One region of the Mesorhizobium sp. M0184 genome, then DNA from elsewhere that is predicted to be linked to it. Evidence: riboswitches for the same ligand, from Rfam matches in the RefSeq annotation. Region 1 holds a riboswitch; the other holds the start of a gene.
What was found. A riboswitch is a leader RNA that binds a small molecule or an ion and turns the genes downstream of it on or off. The one in region 1 is predicted to bind S-adenosylmethionine.

Region 1 (3,495 bases):
AGAATGGCGTCCTTGTTGTGCAGGCAGACGTCGCGCCACATGGTCGGGTCGGACGCCGCGAGACGGGTGAAGTCGCGAAAGCCGGAAGCCGAGTATTTGATGACCTCGGACTTGGTCACCGACTCCAGATCGTCGGCGGTACCGACGATGTTGTAAGCGATGATATGCGGCAGGTGCGAAACGATGGCCAGCGTCATGTCGTGATGCTGCGGGTCCATCGTGTCGATGTTGGAGCCGCAGCGGCGCCAGAATTCCGAGAGCTTTTCCAGTGCTGCGGGATCGGTGCCGGGCAGCGGCGTGAAAATGCACCAGCGGTTCTCGAACAGTTCGGCAAAACCGGCGTCCGGTCCCGATTTTTCGGTGCCGGCCAAAGGATGGCCGGGGATGAAGTGCACGCCATCAGGCACGTGCGGCTGCATCTGCGCGATCACCGAGGCCTTGGTCGAGCCGACATCGGTGAGGATGGCGCCCTTCTTCAGCGCCGGCGCGATCTCTGCGGCGACCGTGCCTGAAGAGCCGACCGGCACCGAGACGATAACCAGATCAGCATCGCGAACCGCCTCTTTCGCATCCGTCGTATAGGTGTCGCCAAGGCCGAGTTGGCTCGCGCGTGCCAGCGTCGCGTCGCTGCGCGTCGAAATCGCGACTTGGCCGGCGAGTCCCTCACGGCGGATGACGCGGGCCAGCGACGAGCCGATCAGGCCGATGCCGACCAGCGCGATCTTTTCGAACATCGGTGAGGTCATGGTGTTCTAGCTTTTCATGAATGTCGCGAGTGCTGCGACAACGCCGCGATTGGCCTCTTCGGTGCCGATGCTCATGCGCAGCGCGTTCGAAAAACCGTAGCCGGAAACGCGCCGCAATATGTAGCCGCGCGCACTGAGGTAGTCGTCGGCGGCCGCCGCCGAATGCTTTTTGTCCTCGGGAAAGTGGATGAGGATGAAATTGCCGACGCTCGGTGTCACCCGCAGCCCGAGCCAGCTTAGTTGCTCGCTCAGCCATGCCAGCCAGGTCTCGTTGTGCGCCACGCTGCGTTCGATATGGGCGCGGTCGTGGATCGCCGCGATGCCGGCCTCGATTGCCGTCGCATTGACGTTGAAAGGCCCGCGCACGCGGTTGATCGCGTCGATGACGTGCATTGGCGCATACATCCAGCCGATCCGCGCCCCGCCCAGGCCCAATTTGGAAAAAGTGCGGGTCATGACCACGTTTTCCGCGCTGCCCACCAACTCGACGCCGGCTTCATAATCGTTTCGCCGGACATATTCGGCGTAAGCTGCATCCAGCACCAGAAGCACGTTTCGCGGCAGGCCGGCATGCAGGCGGCGCACCTCCTGGAACGGCACGTAGGTGCCGGTTGGATTGTTTGGATTGGCAAGGAAGATGATCCGGGTAGCCGGCGTCACCGCGGCGAGGATCGCATCGATGTCGGCGCGTTCATCGGTCTCCTTGACCGTTACCGGGACGGCACCGGCCGACTGTATGTAGATCTTGTAGACCATGAAGCCGTGTTCGGTGATGATGGCTTCGTCGCCGGGTGCGAGATAGGTCTGCGCCAGCAGGCCCAGAATCTCGTCGGAGCCGTTGGAGCAGACGATGTTCGCCGGGTTGAGCCCGTGCACCTCGGCGATCGCTTCCCTCAGGCGCCTGGCGCTGCCGTCGGGATAGACCGCGAGCTTGTCGGCGACCGCGCGCGCGGCCTCTATCGCCTTTGGCGAAGGACCGAGCGGGTTCTCGTTCGCCGACAATTTATGGACCTTGGCGACACCTTCAGGCGCCGCGCTCTTGCCGGGCACATAGGCTTCGATGTCCATGATGCCGGCGCGGGGCCTTGGACGTGTCTGATCCGGTGTCTGGCTCATTTCATGAAATCCGTCGAGAGTGCCTCCATCCGGAGGCCGCAGCGGAAATACAAGCCGTGGCCCGGAATGTCGAGGGGCGGCAATTCGGGATCAAGAACTTGCCGTTGACGAACCCACGCGCGAGTCATAGAAGAGCATCGACAGTTCCGTGGTGATTTGGCCGGTCGGCTTGCAGCCACGTTAAACAACTTGCTAAAGGGCCGTTTGCATCTTGTAACCGGCTTTGCGAAGGCATGGCCGGTTTTTTGTTGCCCTGACTGGCTGTTGCCCGGACCGGCGGACAACGGAAGGCCGGGCAAGGAGATGTAATGGTCGCTTTGCGCGCTCGAAAAACCAACAACGAGGCCGACCAGCCGTCGAGCCCGGTGTTGCGTTTCGGCGCCGACAAGCCGCTCAAGCTCGACGCCGGCACGCTGCTGTCGCCGTTCCAGATCGCCTACCAGACCTATGGCACGCTCAACGACGCGCGTTCCAACGCCATCCTCGTCTGCCATGCGCTGACCGGCGACCAGCATGTCGCCAACACCAATCCGGTGACCGGCAAGCCGGGCTGGTGGGAGGTGCTGATCGGCCCCGGCAAGATCATCGACACCGACCGTTTCTTCGTCATCTCGTCAAACGTCATCGGCGGCTGCCTCGGATCCACCGGCCCCGCCTCGACAAGTCCCGCCACAGCCAAGCCTTACGGGCTCGACCTGCCGATCATCACCATCCGCGACATGGTGCGGGCGCAGCTGATGCTGGTCGAGCATTTCGGCATCGAACAGCTGTTCAGCGTGCTTGGCGGCTCGATGGGCGGCATGCAGGTGCTGCAATGGGCCTCCAGCTATCCCGAGCGCGTCTTCTCGGCGCTGCCGATCGCCACCGGCGCCCGCCATTCCTCGCAGAACATCGCTTTCCACGAGGTCGGCAGGCAGGCGGTGATGGCCGACCCGGACTGGCACGGCGGCAAATATTTCGAGCATGGCAAGCGGCCGGAAAAGGGGCTGGCGGTGGCGCGCATGGCCGCCCACATCACCTATCTGTCGGAAGCAGCGCTGCACCGCAAGTTCGGCCGCAACCTGCAGGACCGAGAAGCGCTGACCTTCGGTTTCGATGCCGACTTCCAGATCGAGAGCTATCTGCGCCATCAGGGCATGACCTTCGTCGATCGCTTCGATGCCAACTCCTATCTCTACATGACCCGCGCGATGGACTATTTCGATCTCGCCGCCGACCATGGCGGCCGGTTGGCCGATGCCTTCGCCGGCACCAAGACGCGCTTCTGCCTGGTTTCGTTCACCAGCGACTGGCTGTTCCCGACCGAGGAGAGCCGCTCGGTCGTGCACGCGCTGAACGCGGCCGGCGCTTCGGTCTCGTTCGTCGAGATCGAGACCGACCGCGGCCACGACGCCTTTCTGCTCGACGAGCCGGAACTGTTCGCCGCCATCAAAGGCTTCATCGCCTCGGCCGCTCGGGCGAGAGGGCTCGGCGCATGACCCCGAAAAGTTGCAGGCTTTTCGGATCAGGATCATGCGCCAGGCATCAGCGCATGACCCCGAAAAGTTGCAGACTTTTCGGATCAGGACCATGCGCCAGGCAGGAGCCGAACGCATGAGCGTCAACCGCGCCCAGCGCGTCGACCTCGAAGTCG
Region 2 (3,495 bases), on a different contig from region 1:
GATCGTCATCCCGGCGCGCGGCGTCGAGCCGTTTGCCGAAGAGACGCTGGAGCGCGCCTTCTCACTCGACTGGCCGCGTTACGAACTCATCTTCTGCGTTGCCCATGCCGACGACCCGGTGGTCAAGCCGATCACCGCCGCAATGGCGCGCTTTCCAGCTATTCGCGCCCGCCTTCTAGTCGGTGACGACCGCATCAGCGGCAATCCAAAACTCAATAATTGCGTGAAGGGTTGGGAAGCGGCGCATTATAGCTGGGTCATCCTTGCCGATTCCAACGTGCTTATGCCGAGCGACTACGTCCAGCACCTGATGGCGGCGTGGCGGCACGACACCGGCCTCGTCTGCTCGACGCCGATCGGCTCGCGGCCGGACGGCTTCTGGGGGGAGGTCGAATGCGCCTTTCTCAACACGCTGCAGGCACGCTGGCAGTACGCCGGAGAGGCGCTCGGCCTCGGCTTCGCGCAGGGCAAGAGCATGTTGTGGAATAAGCCGATGCTCGACGCCAATGGCGGCATCTGCGCGCTTGCTGCCGAGATCGCCGAAGACGCCGCCGCGACCAAGCTGGTCAACGGGTTCGGACTGCGGGTCAATCTTGTCGCCTCGCCCTTCGAACAGCCGCTCGGCCGGCGCACGTTTGGCGAGATCTGGTCGCGGCAGGCGCGCTGGGCGCGGCTGCGCCGCGTCACCTTCGCGCTGTTCTTCGCCCCCGAGATCTTGATCGGCGCAGCGCCGCCGCTGGTGCTTGCGCTGATCGCGGCGGCTGACGCCGGCGTCAGCCTGCCGGCAACCGCCATCGCCGTGCTGGTCGCGGCCTACCTGCCGGAATGCGCCTTGGCCTCGGCCAAGGGATGGCACCTGTCGCTGCGCACCATCCTGGCGATGATGGCGCGAGACCTGATGCTTCCCGCCATTTGGGCGCGCGGATGGCTGAGCGGCGCCGTCGACTGGCGCGGCAATGTGATGACTATCCAGACCAAGGCCGTCGCGGAGCTGGAAGAGACCCCGTCCGGCGCCTGATCGGCGCGTCCCCGCTCGCCTCTGTTCGGCCAGGCCCTTATCCGGCAACTCTCAGTGCCTGCTCGATGTCTTCGAGCAGGTCGTCGGCGTCCTCAAGGCCGACTGACAGCCTGAGCGTTCCCGGTCCGATGCCGAGCTCGGCGCGGGCTTCATCGGTCAAGTTCTTGTGTGTGGTCGTCGCCGGATGGGTGATCAGGCTCTTGGCGTCGCCGAGATTGTTGGAAATCAGCACGACGTCGAGTGCGTTCTGGAAGGCAAAGGCCGCCTGCTTGCCGCCCTTCACATCGAGGCAAATCAGCGTCGAGCCGCCCGACATCTGCTTCTTGACCACGGCCGCTTGCGGGTGGTCGGCGCGGCCGGGATAGATGACGCGGGCGATTTGCGGGCACTCGGCGAGGAAATCCGCGATGCGGCCGGCACTTTCCGTCTGCTGGCGTACGCGTAGCGGCAGCGTCTCCAGGCCTTTCAGCAGCGTCCAGGCATTGAAGGGCGAGAGGCTTGGGCCGGTGTGGCGGAAATAGTCATGCAGGTTCTCGTCGATCCATTTCTTGTCCGACAGAACGATGCCGCCAAGACAGCGCCCCTGGCCGTCAATATGCTTCGTGGCCGAATAGACGACGATGTGGGCGCCGAGCTGCAGGGGTTTCTGCTGCAAGGGCGTAGCGAAGACATTGTCGACGATCAGCCTGGCGCCGATCGAATTGGCAAGTGCCGCGACGGCGGCAATGTCGACTACCTCCAGCGTTGGATTGGTAGGGCTTTCCAGGAAAAACAGTTTGGTGTTGGGCTTGACCGCCTTTTCCCAATTGGCGATGTCGGTGCCGTCGACCAGCGTTGCCTCAATGCCGTATTTCGGCGCCAGCGTCTCGACCACCCAGCGGCAGGAGCCGAACAGCGCGCGCGCCGCCACGATATGGTCGCCCGCCTTGGCGCTGCACAGCAGTGCTGCCGTCACCGCCGCCATGCCGGATGCCGTGGCGCGCGCGTCTTCGGCTCCTTCCAGCGCGCACATGCGTTTCTCAAACATGTCGACCGTCGGATTGGCATAGCGCGAATAGATGAAGCCCGGCTCCTCGCCCTTGAAGCGGGCCTCCGCCGCTTGCGCCGTCTCGTAGACATAGCCTTGGGTGAGATACATCGCCTCGGAGGTCTCGCCGAAGCCGGAACGCAGCGTTCCGGCATGCACGAGTGCGGTCTGAGGCTTCCAGTCGCGCTTCTTGGTCATCATTCTATCCAAACACCAAAATTGGTCCAAACAACAAAAAACCGGTCGCGAAAGTCGCAACCGGTCCATATGGCCTTGCGGCCCGACGGTCCTTTAGCGACTTGTTTAACGTGGCTGCAAGCCGACCGGCCAAATCACCACGGGATAACGAGCTTTAGACCCGCGCCACGCTTGCGTCAATTGCCGGCATGATTAAGAGGGTTGTACCAAGCAGGTGCCAAAGGCGTCCACGGTCGGACCTGCGACAGAACAAGACCTCGCCCGGCGTTCGAACGGAGCCAGACCCTTGCGGCAGACAGGCATTCTTCCCGATCAGGATATTTCCGCGCTGTTCCAGACGGGCGCGCTGAAATCGCCGCGCACGCTCGATGCCGATCAGATCCAGCCGGCCAGCCTTGACCTCAGGCTCGGCGACAAGGCCTGGCGGGTGCGTGCTTCCTTCTTGCCCGGCCCGGACCACAGGGTTGCCGACAAGCTCGACCGGCTGAAGCTGCACGAGATCAACCTCGCCGAAGGTGCCGTGCTGGAAACCGGCTGCGTCTACATCGTGCCGCTGCTCGAAGGCCTGGCGCTGCCCGCCCATATTTCCGCCTCCGCCAACCCGAAAAGCTCGACCGGACGGCTCGATATCTTCACCCGGGTAATGACCGACCGCGGCCACGAGTTCGACAAGATCGCCGCCGGCTATGAAGGCCCGCTCTACCTGGAGGTCAGCCCGCGCACTTTCCCGATCGTCGTGCGGACCGGCTCGCGGCTGTCGCAGATCAGGTTCCGCACCGGCAATGCGCTCTTGTCGGAAAACGAGCTGCACGAGTTGCACCGCGCCGAAATGTTGGTCGCCACCGAACCACCCAACATCTCAGGCGGGGGCATCGCGCTATCGATCGACCTCGACGGCGACAAGGACGGGCTGGTCGGCTATCGCGGCAAGCACCACACCGGCCTGGTCGACGTCGACAAGCGCGCCGCGCAGGATGTCGTCGATTTCTGGGAGCCGCTCTACAAGAGCGGTGCCGGCGAGCTGGTGCTCGATCCGGACGAATTCTATATCCTGGTGTCGCGCGAGGCGGTGCATGTGCCGCCACTCTACGCCGCCGAAATGACGCCTTTCGACCCGCTGGTCGGCGAGTTCCGCGTCCACTATGCCGGTTTCTTCGACCCGGGTTTCGGCCATTCGGCGTCGGGCGGCACCGGCAGCCGGGCGGTGCTCGAGGTGCGCAGCCATGAAGTGCCGTTCATCCTCGACCACGGC

Region 2: linked by a shared signal. The riboswitch ahead of NKJ23_RS31085 (O-succinylhomoserine sulfhydrylase) and the one ahead of metX (homoserine O-acetyltransferase MetX) in region 1 are both predicted to bind S-adenosylmethionine.

The regions. Positions count from the first base shown of each region.
Region 1 is NZ_JAMYSZ010000001.1:272,056-275,550, forward strand. Features, by position in the region: gene NKJ23_RS01370 (prephenate/arogenate dehydrogenase family protein) at 1-746, opposite strand, end outside; gene hisC (histidinol-phosphate transaminase) at 753-1,862, opposite strand; SAM riboswitch at 2,001-2,078, shown strand; gene metX (homoserine O-acetyltransferase MetX) at 2,171-3,340, shown strand; gene metW (methionine biosynthesis protein MetW) at 3,456-3,495, shown strand, end outside.
Region 2 is NZ_JAMYSZ010000043.1:33,563-37,057, reverse strand. Features, by position in the region: gene NKJ23_RS31090 (glycosyltransferase) at 1-1,018, shown strand, start outside; gene NKJ23_RS31085 (O-succinylhomoserine sulfhydrylase) at 1,056-2,246, opposite strand; SAM riboswitch at 2,317-2,394, opposite strand; gene NKJ23_RS31080 (2'-deoxycytidine 5'-triphosphate deaminase) at 2,530-3,495, shown strand, end outside.